2 regions of the Ruegeria sp. BH6 genome follow, and region 1 is predicted to be linked to the other one. Evidence: riboswitches for the same ligand, from Rfam matches in the RefSeq annotation. Region 1 holds a riboswitch; the other holds the start of a gene.
What was found. Region 1 has a riboswitch for cobalamin ahead of ACR0B8_RS18105 (hypothetical protein). Riboswitches for the same ligand answer to the same signal wherever they lie in the genome.

Region 1 (5,568 bases):
CTCCGGTCGCGCGGTCCTCGCTGTCGCAGATGTCACAGATATCGGTGGTGCCGACGTTGCCGCAGTTCAGGCATTCGCGGGCGGTGATGGCAACTTGCTGCATGGCGTCCGACAGGGGTGTCAGCAGCAGGGCGCGCTTGCGGATCAAGTGCAAAACCGCGCGGCGGGCCGAGCGGGGGCCTAGGCCCGGCAGCTTGGCCATCAGATCGATCAGGTTGTCGATATCGCTGTTCGAACTCACCGAGGGTGCTCCTGCAAATGGGCCGGGCAGAGGCGCCCGGCCGATGATCCGTCAGGAGGGTGTATCAGAACGGCAGCTTGATGTCTGCGGGCAGGCCCATGCTTTCGGTCAGCTTCGCCATTTCGGCCTGTGCGCGTTCAGTCGCTTTGGTTTGTGCGTCCTTGATGGCGGCCAGGATCAGGTCCTCGACCACTTCCTTGTCGTCGCCGTTAAAGATCGATGGGTCGATGTCCAGACCTTTCAGCTCACCTTTTGCGGTGGCGGTGGCCTTGACCAGTCCTGCACCGGATTCGCCAACGACCATCATGTTGTTCAGCTCTTCCTGCATGTCGGTCATCTTGGCCTGCAAGTCCTGCGCGGATTTCATCATCTTGGCCATGTCGCCCAGACCGCCGAGTCCTTTGAGCATCGGTATTCTCCTGTGTATCGCTTTGTCGCCTAAATACGGGCGGTACCCGTGTGGCACAAGGGGGTGGGGTTGCTCCCGCCCGTCGTCAATGTCTTTGAAAGACCTTTCCTCCCGTTGGGCCCGGCAGCGCGGGCAAAGCCCGCGCTGCCGGGCCCAAGGCCGCTCCGGGCGATCGGCGTCAGCCGATGGCCCGGAGCGGGCGCGGGAGGATTTCGGGGGTGTGTGTTGAAGTGGCTCAGTCTTCCTCGAACGGGTCCCATTCGTCTTCGACCTCGGGCAGGGCTTCGGTTTCGACCTTGGCTGCGCGTTGCTCTGGCGTTTCGATGCTTTTGATCCGCGCCTTCGGGAACTGGGCCAGAACCGCCTGCACCAGCGGGTGTTCGCGGGCTTCTGCCTTCAATGCTTCCTCAGCCGCGTTTTCCTTTTCATAGATCGTCTCGCCGCCGCCTTCGTTGACGACAGTGACTGCCCAGCGGTTGCCGGTCCATCGCTGCAGGGCGGTCCCCAGGCGTTGCGCCAACTGGGCCGAGGCACGCTGGGTCGGTTGGAATTCGATACGCCCGGGTTGATAGGCTGCAAGCCGCAAAGACCGCTTGACCTCATCCAGAAGCACGCCGTCCCGGTTTGCGCGGATCAGTTCGACCACATGATCGAAGGTCGGATAGCGTGCCAGGGCGGCCTGCACATCCTGCGCCAACGCCGCGCTGGGAGCGCCGCCGCCCCCTCCATGGGCGGGAGCTGCGTAAGAAGATGACACCGGCACTTGCGTCTGAACCGCGGCATGCGATGGTGCCGGTATCCCGCCACCGGGTCCGCCATTTGGCGGTGGGGGCGTGTCTTGCAGACGTTTGATCAACTCTTCCGGGCTGGGCAGGTCTGCCACATGGGTCAGTCGGATCACTGCCATTTCAGCTGCCATCATTGCATTTGGGGCCGCCGAGACCTCTTCGAGCGCTTTAAGCAACATCTGCCACATCCGGGTCAGGACGCGCATCGGCAGGGCCTCGGCCATTTGTTGACCACGCGCGCGCTCGTCCGGCGAAACGGTTGGATCATTGGCTGCGTCTGGCGTGATTTTAACCACAGAGACCCAATGGGTGATCTCGGCCAGATCGCGTAGCACGGCCAGCGGATCGGCTCCTTCGGCATATTGCCCGCCCAACTCGGTCAGCGCGCCTGCAGCGTCCCCGCGCAGGATCATGTCCATCAGATCCAGTACCCGACCGCGATCAGCCAGGCCCAGCATCGCGCGGACCTGATCAGCGCTGGTTTCACCCGCACCGTGCGAGATCGCCTGATCCAGCAGCGAGGTCGCGTCCCGGGCCGAACCCTCGGCTGCACGGGTGATCAGCGCCAGCGCGTCATCCGCGATCTGAGCGTTTTCCGCCGCCGCAATCTTGCCGAGCAGGCCGATCATGTCCTCGGGTTCGATCCGGCGCAGGTCGAACCGTTGGCAGCGCGACAGAACCGTCACTGGCACTTTACGAATCTCGGTTGTGGCAAAGATGAACTTCACATGCTCGGGCGGTTCCTCAAGCGTCTTGAGCAGCGCGTTGAACGCACTGGTCGACAGCATGTGGACCTCGTCGATAATGTAGATCTTGTAGCGCGCACTAGCCGCGCGATAGCGGACGCTGTCGATGATCTCGCGAATATCGTTCACACCGGTGCGGCTGGCGGCGTCCATCTCCATCACATCGACGTGGCGGCCTTCCATGATGGCCACGCAATGCTCGCATTGGCCGCAGGGTTCCGTGGTCGGCTTACCCTCGCCATCGGGGCCGATGCAGTTCATGCCCTTGGCGATGATCCGGGCCGTGGTGGTTTTGCCGGTACCGCGAATGCCGGTCATGATGAAGGCCTGCGCGATGCGGTCGGCCTCGAACGCGTTTTTCAGCGTGCGCACCATGGCATCCTGACCGACGAGATCGGCAAAAGTTTCCGGGCGGTATTTGCGGGCAAGAACCTGATAGGCGGGGCTGGGCGTGTCGTTCATATCTGCTCTGTCGGATTCGGGTTCCGATGCAGCGTAGAGACCCCCGCCGCCCGCGTCCACAGCAGGCTTGGGTGAATTTCGGTTTGCAGCACAATTTGCACGCCTTAGAAGCGAGTATCAGGGAGGGTCCGTAGTGAGCCAGTTCGGACTTCATTCAGTTCAGATTGGAAAAGGCACCGTTGCCTTGTCGCCCCTTCCGGGGCGCGGTGGCGGGTATACGCGGGACTTGGGAATGATCCGCGACTGGCAGCCGGATCTTGTGATCTCGATGACAACCGAGGTCGAAATACTGCAAGAGGGCGCAAGTGGGCTTGGCGAAGACCTGCACGCACTCAATATCGCATGGGTGCATCTGCCGGTTGCGGATTTCGGTGCGCCGCCCCCTGAGGTTGACGCGGCGTGGTGCAGTGTCAGCCCTGCGGCGACTGATATCCTGTCCTGCGGGGGGCGGGTGCTGGTGCATTGCCGGGGCGGCTGTGGCCGGTCCGGGATGATCGTGCTGCGCCTTATGGTCGAGCATGGCGAAGACCCCGAGACAGCGTTGACCCGTTTGCGGGCGGTGCGGTCCTGCGCCGTCGAGACCGACGGCCAGATGGAATGGGCAGCCCTTGGGCGGACGCGCGACTAGATCAGAGCGCCACCTGTCGTTCTGCCTGTGCCACCGGGTTGGGCGGGATCGCTGTGACCTCAAGCATGGCGCAGGGGGGGGTGGTTAGCATGCCTGCGGGGCGCATGGTCACATCCTGGCCGAACATCATATCTGCGTAAGCATCCAGCGACTCGAGGGGCGCATCCTCGCTTGTTCCACAAAAGACCCGGATCAAGTCTTTTTGCGCGCGAAACCGTGCGCTGCATCCTTGCGCGCAATAAGCCAGCTCAGTGCTGCCGTCGAACTCAAAATCAGGCGTCGTCGCAGGAACGGCCACGTCCATCGCCTGTACGATCGCGCGCGCCACCTGCGCCAGCGCCGGACAGGTTTTTCCTGTGCGTTGGCAAACGGTTGCGGTAAATTGGTGTGTCTTTGTCTTCCAGATCATATTGCGCCCTCCGCGCGTGGAACGGGGGCATGGATCAGGTGTGACAGCGTGCTGACGACCTGCCCGGACACCCCGCCCGAGTTTCGGTTTCTTGTTCGATGGCAGGTCTCCTGACTTGCGGGTCGTTGCGTTGCCGACCTTCCCAGCCTTGCGGCCAGTGGTGTTTCGGCATTGCTCACCGCTTACAGTTGCGGGGGCAGTCGCGGCCTTGGTTCGTTCCGGTATTCCGGGCAGAACCGCACCGTGTTCCCTTTTCATCCCGCCCCGGGGACCGGGGACGAGAACCATCACCCAATCGCTAGCGGGTAGGGGTGACCTGAGTCAAGCCGCCTTTTGGTGGGGCAAAGTGGACGCGTGGTCATGCGGAAACAGGATTGACTTAGGGTGGCAAAAGATGCCGTTTGGGGTGGTGAACTAATCGGTTCAGATTGAGGGCGCCATGCTGGATACCGCACAAGCTGTTTTAACCGAGGATTTTCAGTTTCCTTCTGGTTCGACCCAACTGTCGGCTCGGCTGTACCTGCCGGTGGCCGAACCTGGGATCGCAGTGGTGATCCACAGCGCCACCGGAGTGCCGCGCGACTATTATCAGCATTTCGCACGCTGGTTGGCTGCGGAACATGGCATTGCCTGTCTGACCTATGATTACAGCGATTTCGGTCATTCGCAGAGCAGGCCATTGAAGTCAGCTCAGGCCACGATGGCGGATTGGGCGCTGATCGACATGCCTGCGGCTCGGGCCGAGATGCGCAGGCGATACCCCGACGCGCAGCACTGGAGCATCGGCCATTCCGTCGGCGGTATGCTGGGGCCGATTCAACCCGATATTGATCAGATCGACCGTATGATCTGCGTCTGCGCCGGGCCGGTGACTGTGTCGGACCATCCCTGGCCTTATCGGGCGTTGGCTTTGCTGTTTTGGTACGGACACGCGCCCCTGGCCGTAAAAGCGCTGGGTTACCTGCCGGGCAAGGCACTAGGATTCGGATCGAACCTGCCTGCCAGCGTCTATTGGCAGTGGCGCCGCTGGTGTACTGCGCCGCGCAACTACCTGCCCGAAATCGGCGTGTCCTTGCCCGAGGCCCGCTGGGCACAGTCAGACACACCAGTGGATCTGTTCAGCTTTGAGGATGACGATCTGGTTCCAAAGAACGCGGTCTGGCGGCTGGCTGATCTGTACGGGCCCAACGCACGCCGCCATTTGTTGTCTCCGGCCGAGTTCGGACTGTCCGAGGTTGGCCATATCGGTGCCTTTGCCCGGCGCAATTCGGCTGTCTGGCCACGGTTGATTGCCTAGGCCTGTTCGCAACAATTCAATGTCGGAAGTTTAAGTGAGAGGTTGGACATCGACCCAAGCGGGGCTCGTTGTGGCTGCTTCCTTCCGGACCTGACCAGGTTGGCGAGGCGCTCGCCCGCGCCAACCTCTCGGGGTCTGATATAGGCAACGGGCGCAGGAAACACAACCCGTCAGAGCGTCAAACGGATCAGCAAAAAGCCCTCATCGTCTTCTCCGACGACGTGGGGGTCATATTCTTCAAGCTCGGCAATGTGGGTTTGTGCCTTCGGGCCGGTTCTTAATAGCGCAGTCGCGCCCTGCATCGAGGCAAAGCCAAAAGGATAGGACGCATATTGCAAGGGATCTTGCGGCAGTGCGCCGGACAGATAGTCCTGCAAGACGCGCTGAACAGGCAGGTTCGGCAGCGCGATGGGCTCGGCCTGATCAACAAAGGGAAAGTGACCCCCGCCATTGGCACGGTAATTGTTCAGTGCGACGACGAACCGTTGATCGGCGGCCATCGGTTGGCCGTCAAAGCGAATGTTGCGAATGCGCCGGTTGACGGGGTCGATCAAGTGACCGCCAGCGTCGAACCGAGCCGGTTGAGAG
Region 2 (5,568 bases), on a different contig from region 1:
GAAATTCGAGTTCCGCGCACGCACATTTCCGTGCGTATTCAGGATTGCGCCGACGTCCAGAAAGCCGCAGAAACATGCAAACCATCAAACACGAGGCCACACGTGGACCCGATACGCCTATTGATTTGCAGCAGTTGTGCGGGAACGCGTGACCGAGTGGCCGAGAGGCAGGCCGTGGATAACGCGCTGGTGCGTGCAGGGCTGAATGGTCGGGTCGTCATCTCTGATCACGCCTGTTTCAGTGGCTGCGCTGAGCCGACCGCATTGGCATTGCAGGCCGCAGGACGGGCGTCTTACGTGTTTTCGGGGGTCGATATCGTTACCGATGCCGAAGACATCGTCGCGACCTGCAAAGCCTATTTGGACAGTCCCGCAGGTTGGATCGAAGACGCCCGACCCTGCGGGCGACTTCGGATGTGTTTGCGCGCGCGGATACCGGCGCTTTAATCGACCTGAACGGTCACGGCAGCGCTGACCGGTACGTTGTCGACCGTCAGTGCGCTGTGGCTGTTTGCGTTCAGCGAAACCGAAACCTCGACCTCTCCCTTCGGAAGGTCGGGGATGTGTATCCAGTTGCCGTAGAGCCGGGCTAGTTTCTCGCCATTGATGTAAACATGCGCGTGGCCTTCGCCGTCTACGTCGGCTGTTGACGCGTTTTCCGGGGCAAACCGGAAATTCTGCGGCATGACGTGCAGGTTCCACCCGGCCATCGGGTCCTGGGTCAGCGCGATTGCAACGCTGGGGGCGTCCGCCCCTGCGGGCAGGTTTACCGTGGTCGAATGGTCATGGGCCATCGCTTCGGCATGCGCGCCGCCGTGATGGGATGGATCGCCATGATCGTGGCCGTCAAACGTGACGCCATTGGCTGCCGCTAGCACAAAACCAGCACCACCACCGAACACAAGGCCGATTGCAAAAAGGGCAAGTGAGCGTGCCATTTTTTCTTTCCTTTAGGGCAAAAAGAAACGCGCCGGGCAGAACCCGGCGCGTCATTATATAAGAGGATCAGGCCGCTGCTTCGACGCGTTTGCCTTCGCTTTGCCAGAAATACCCGGCAAAGGCACCGACCAGAACCCAGGCCACCAGACCGATGCCAAAGGCGCGAGCGGCGAACAGAGCGCCGATCTCGGTCGGGACGGGGCCGGTGAACACATCCGGTTCGGGCGCACCGATCAGATGGGGTGCCAGCAACAGGGCTGCTGCGATCACATAGCTGATCAGGTTGCCGCCAAACGCAATCAACCACAGCGCAACAAGCGCAGCACCAACAGTGGCAAACCACCAGACCTGTCGGGCATAGACGTCAGCCGCCGCTACACCAGGCACCTCTGGTGCCAGGGTAAAGCCAGGCGCCAGATGAAAGGCGATGAACCCAGCCAGACCCCAAAGCACGCCGGTGCGGCCATCAATCGTGTGGCCCTGGCCTTCGGCCACGGACATCAGGGCAACCATCAGCAGCGCGTAACCGGTATAGGTCAGCATGGTGAAAATGACGCTCAGCGCGTCACGGGTCAGTTCCGAGAACATGTCCGGTAATTCGGGATGCGCCGAAACGGCTTCGGCTCCGAAGTGCACCAACTCGCCGGATTCGTACAGCTCCGCGTGCAACAAAACAGGTTGCACAAAGACCAACTGCAGCAAGGCGGCTATCAGCCCCGCTGCAGCACCAGCGAACAACGCGCTGGTCAGTATACGACTGAACATGGTCTTAGTGGCAGGGGAAGCCGGTCGCGTGGCGCACGTCGTGTGCTGCGTCATGCAGCGCCGCGGCCTGTACGTGACCGGTCAGGGTGATGATACCCAGACCCAGAACCACCGCGAACATGACCGGAAGGATACCAGCGCGCGAGGCGGATGCTGTTTGCGTTTGTGTTGCCATCTTTTATTCTCCTTTGCCGCCGCACCCGACGGCCGGTGTTTCAATTGTCGCCTGGCAGGTCTCCTGGCTTGCGGGTCGATGCCTCTGTTCGCCTTCCCCCTGAGAACAGGAGTGGCTGGTTGAACAGGGGCTCTCCGCTTACAGTCGCGGGGGCGGCTGTGGATTTGGCTGCCATGGCAGTCGCACCACATTCCCTCTTAGCATCCGGATGTCTCCGGCAGGACCAGACGCGTTCATTTAGCCTCTATGGTGCCGCTGGTGCAATCGTCATTTGCGACCTTTTAGGTCAGATCACGCGCTTTTTCAGCAAATAGATATCCATGATCCAGCCATGATCGGCACGTGCCTTGGCGCGGGTGTCCAGAATCTCCTGCGCCACATCGGTCAAAGCGCCTTTGATCAGGATTTCCTCTTTCATGCCGACATAGGCACCCCACCAGATGTCATAATCGGCCATGTCCAGGGATTGAAACGAACACTCGCCATCCAGCATTACCGCTGCTTTCGAGGCATTTGCCGGCCAGCCTTCATCCCTGATCCGCCGTCCGGTGGTCACAACATAAGGCGCGCCCAGATCATTGATCGGGATGGCGTGTGCGGCCGTCAATGCCTGCAGCGCGGTGATGCCAGGGATCACCCGTGTCGTGGGCTCAGGGTCCAGCCGCGACGCGATTCGCAACGAGCTGTCATAAAGCGACGGGTCGCCCCAGATCAGCAGCGCCACTTGTCGCGCATTCGGGTGGGCCGCAATCGCCTCGTGCCAGCGCACTGCAATGGCATCATGCCATTCGTCGACCCCGCGCAGATAACCATCATCGGCCCGACGCTTGGGAATGTCGAAATAGGCGATCTGCGGCGGAGTGTCAGTCACAGCTGCAATGATCTCTTCGCGCAACCCGGCCAGATCAGCCTTGTTCTCGCCCTTGTGCGGGATCAGGATTAGGTCTGCATCGCGGATGGCATTTGCCCCTTGCAAGGTCACGTGATCCGGGTTGCCAGTGCCAATTCCGATCAGAGACAACTCAAACATCGTCGAACTCTGCCAACGGGCCATACAGGATCAGCGCCGGGGCTGTGCCGATCTCGGCCTCCAGCTTTTGCGACAGCGCGCCAATTGTTGCACGGTGCAGGCTCTGGTCGGGAGTCGATACGGATTCGGCTATCAGGGCTGGTGTTTCCAGCGGCAGGCCATGCTCATGCAGTGCATTTACCAACAGGGGAAAGGTCCGCTTGCCCATGAACACCACAGTCGTTGCATCCGGATCGGCCAGCGCGGGCAGGTTCAGATCTTCGGGCAGTTTGCCACTGACATCGTGGCCAGTGACAAATTGCACCCGCCGCGCAGTGAGGCGTCGTGTCAGGGGTATTCCTGCTGCTGCCGCCGCCGCAACCGCCGAGGGGATGCCAGGGATGATTTCATATTCGATCCCGGCCGCGCGCAGGGCAACCAGTTCTTCCTCCAGTCTGCCGAACAACCCGCCATCACCAGATTTCAATCGCACCACGCGAGCACCGGTCTTGGCGTAATCCACCAACAGGCGGCTTACGTGATCCTGCTTGGGTGAGGGTCGCCCGGCCCGTTTGCCCACGCCCACCAGATCTGCATCGTCATGCGCATGACTAAGGATTGGGCCGCTGCTGAGGTCATCAAACAGCACCGCATCTGCTTTTTGCATCCGGTCGACTGCCTTCAGGGTCAAAAGCTCAGGATCGCCGGGGCCGGAACCTATGAAGGATACGAAACCGCTCATGCCGAGGCCTCGGCGATCAGGTGAAAGAACGTACCGGAGACGTTTCCTCGCACAGAACCTGTTTGCGGCCCTTCAGCACCTTCAGCATCAAACACCCGCGCCAGCGGTGCGTCCGGCTGTTCTACGATCGAAGAATAATGGAATTCATGCCCCCGCAGAGCCGTGTCAGCTGCAAAACCGGGCATCGGGGCCAGCAATTCTGCGCGCCGATATCCCAGATTGAACTTGCGCTTTTCATACGAGGTCACCAGCCCCAGCAGGCCTGCCATCTGATGTCGCTCGCCGTCTTTGTCGATCAAGGCCTGTCCCAGCGCCATGTATCCACCGCATTCCCCATGCACGGGTTTGGATTCAGCGTGTTTGCGCAGTCCGGTCTGGAACGTGTCGGCGGCAGCCAGTGTGCCCGCATGCAATTCCGGATAGCCACCGGGCAGCCAGACCAGATCGGCATCGGAAGCAGGTGCCTCGTTCGCCAGAGGTGAAAACGGCAGAATTTCTGCACCCGCCGCGCGCCAGCCTTCCAGCAAATGCGGATAGGTAAAGGAAAACGCGGCATCGCGGGCCAGCGCAATCCGTTGCGCCGGAGGGCGCGGCAACGCGGCTGACGACGGCCCATTGGGGCCTGAGGAGGCCGCCACCTTGACCGCCTCAAGATCCACATGTTCGCGCAGAAACGCGGCATAGCCGACAATTGCGCTTTCCAGATCAGGATGCTCGACCGCCTGTATCAGGCCCAGATGGCGTTCCGGCAGGGTCAGATCACCGCGCCGGGGTAAAACGCCCAGAACCGGCAGACCCGCGCGCTCCATACCCAGACGGGTCAGACGCTCGTGCCGGGGGCTTGCGCAACGGTTCAGGATCACACCGGCAAACGGCAGGTCGGGGTTGTACATCCGAAACCCCAGTGCAGTTGCCGCCGCTGATTGCGCCTGACCGCCCACATCCAGCACCAGCACCACAGGCCAGCCCATGCGCTGGGCAGTTTCGGCGCTGGACCCGTGCCCCAGCTCGCCCGGCTTGGCGACGCCGTCAAACAGCCCCATCGATCCCTCGGCGACCACGATATCCGCACCCTCAGCCTGCGCCGAAATCGCACTCAGCAACGGGTCACCCATAGCCCAACTGTCTAGATTAAACGAGGCCCGCCCGGCTGCTGCCCGGTGAAAGGCAGGATCAATGTAGTCCGGACCGCTCTTGAACGGTTGCACGGTCAGCCCATCCTCGGCCAAGGCCCGCAACAGGCCCAGCATGACCGTTGTTTTACCAGTACCCGACGATGGAGCCGAAATCAGAAGACCCGGGGGGTTAGTCATCACCGTGGCTCCAGCTTGACCACGGGCTATCGGCGCTTTGGGGGCGATAGCGACGGTCGTAATCCTTTGAATACAGGCAGCTTTCATCGAACCCTTCGCCTGCCAGCGCCGGACCCACCATGATCAGTGCGGTGCGCGAGATGCTTTCATCCAGCGCCTCTTTCAAGGTGTCCAGCGTGGCGCGGATGATCCTTTCATCCGGCCAACTGGCGCGATACACCACGGCCACCGGGCAGTCCGCACCATAGGCTGGGGTCAGATCGGCAATCACCTTGTCCAGATTGCCGATCGACAGGTGAATGGCTAAAGTCGCGCCGGTGCGGGCAAAGTTCTCAAGCGTTTCCCCTTCGGGCATCGAGGACGCGCGGCCCGGCGTCCGGGTCAGCACCACAGATTGTGCCAGTCCAGGCAGGGTCAGCTCGGTTCCCAGTGAAGCCGCCGCAGCAGCAAAGGACGGCACGCCCGGTGTCACGCTGACCGGGATGCCCATCTCTTTCAGCCGTCTGATTTGTTCACCCATCGCTGACCAGACCGACAGGTCGCCGGAATGCAGGCGCGCCACATCCTGACCAGCCTGATGTGCGGTCTCGATCTCGGCCATGATCTGATCCAGATCCATCGACGC

Region 2: another riboswitch for cobalamin. It lies ahead of ACR0B8_RS07755 (CbtB domain-containing protein); the one in region 1 lies ahead of ACR0B8_RS18105 (hypothetical protein).

Annotation. Positions count from the first base shown of each region.
Region 1 is NZ_JBQFSR010000010.1:108,774-114,341, forward strand. It holds gene recR (recombination mediator RecR) at 1-241, opposite strand, end outside; gene ACR0B8_RS18090 (YbaB/EbfC family nucleoid-associated protein) at 306-650, opposite strand; gene ACR0B8_RS18095 (DNA polymerase III subunit gamma/tau) at 886-2,646, opposite strand; gene ACR0B8_RS18100 (protein-tyrosine phosphatase family protein) at 2,780-3,274, shown strand; gene ACR0B8_RS18105 (hypothetical protein) at 3,276-3,683, opposite strand; cobalamin riboswitch at 3,767-3,987, opposite strand; gene ACR0B8_RS18110 (alpha/beta hydrolase family protein) at 4,123-4,980, shown strand; RNA gene ffs (signal recognition particle sRNA small type) at 5,013-5,111, opposite strand; gene ACR0B8_RS18120 (bifunctional 2',3'-cyclic-nucleotide 2'-phosphodiesterase/3'-nucleotidase) at 5,151-5,568, opposite strand, start outside.
Region 2 is NZ_JBQFSR010000002.1:496,147-501,714, reverse strand. It holds gene ACR0B8_RS07770 (DUF1636 family protein) at 103-447, shown strand; gene ACR0B8_RS07765 (hypothetical protein) at 444-938, opposite strand; gene ACR0B8_RS07760 (CbtA family protein) at 1,006-1,704, opposite strand; gene ACR0B8_RS07755 (CbtB domain-containing protein) at 1,709-1,879, opposite strand; cobalamin riboswitch at 1,916-2,122, opposite strand; gene cobF (precorrin-6A synthase (deacetylating)) at 2,166-2,909, opposite strand; gene cobA (uroporphyrinogen-III C-methyltransferase) at 2,902-3,630, opposite strand; gene ACR0B8_RS07740 (cobyrinic acid a,c-diamide synthase CobB) at 3,627-4,943, opposite strand; gene cobM (precorrin-4 C(11)-methyltransferase) at 4,936-5,568, opposite strand, start outside.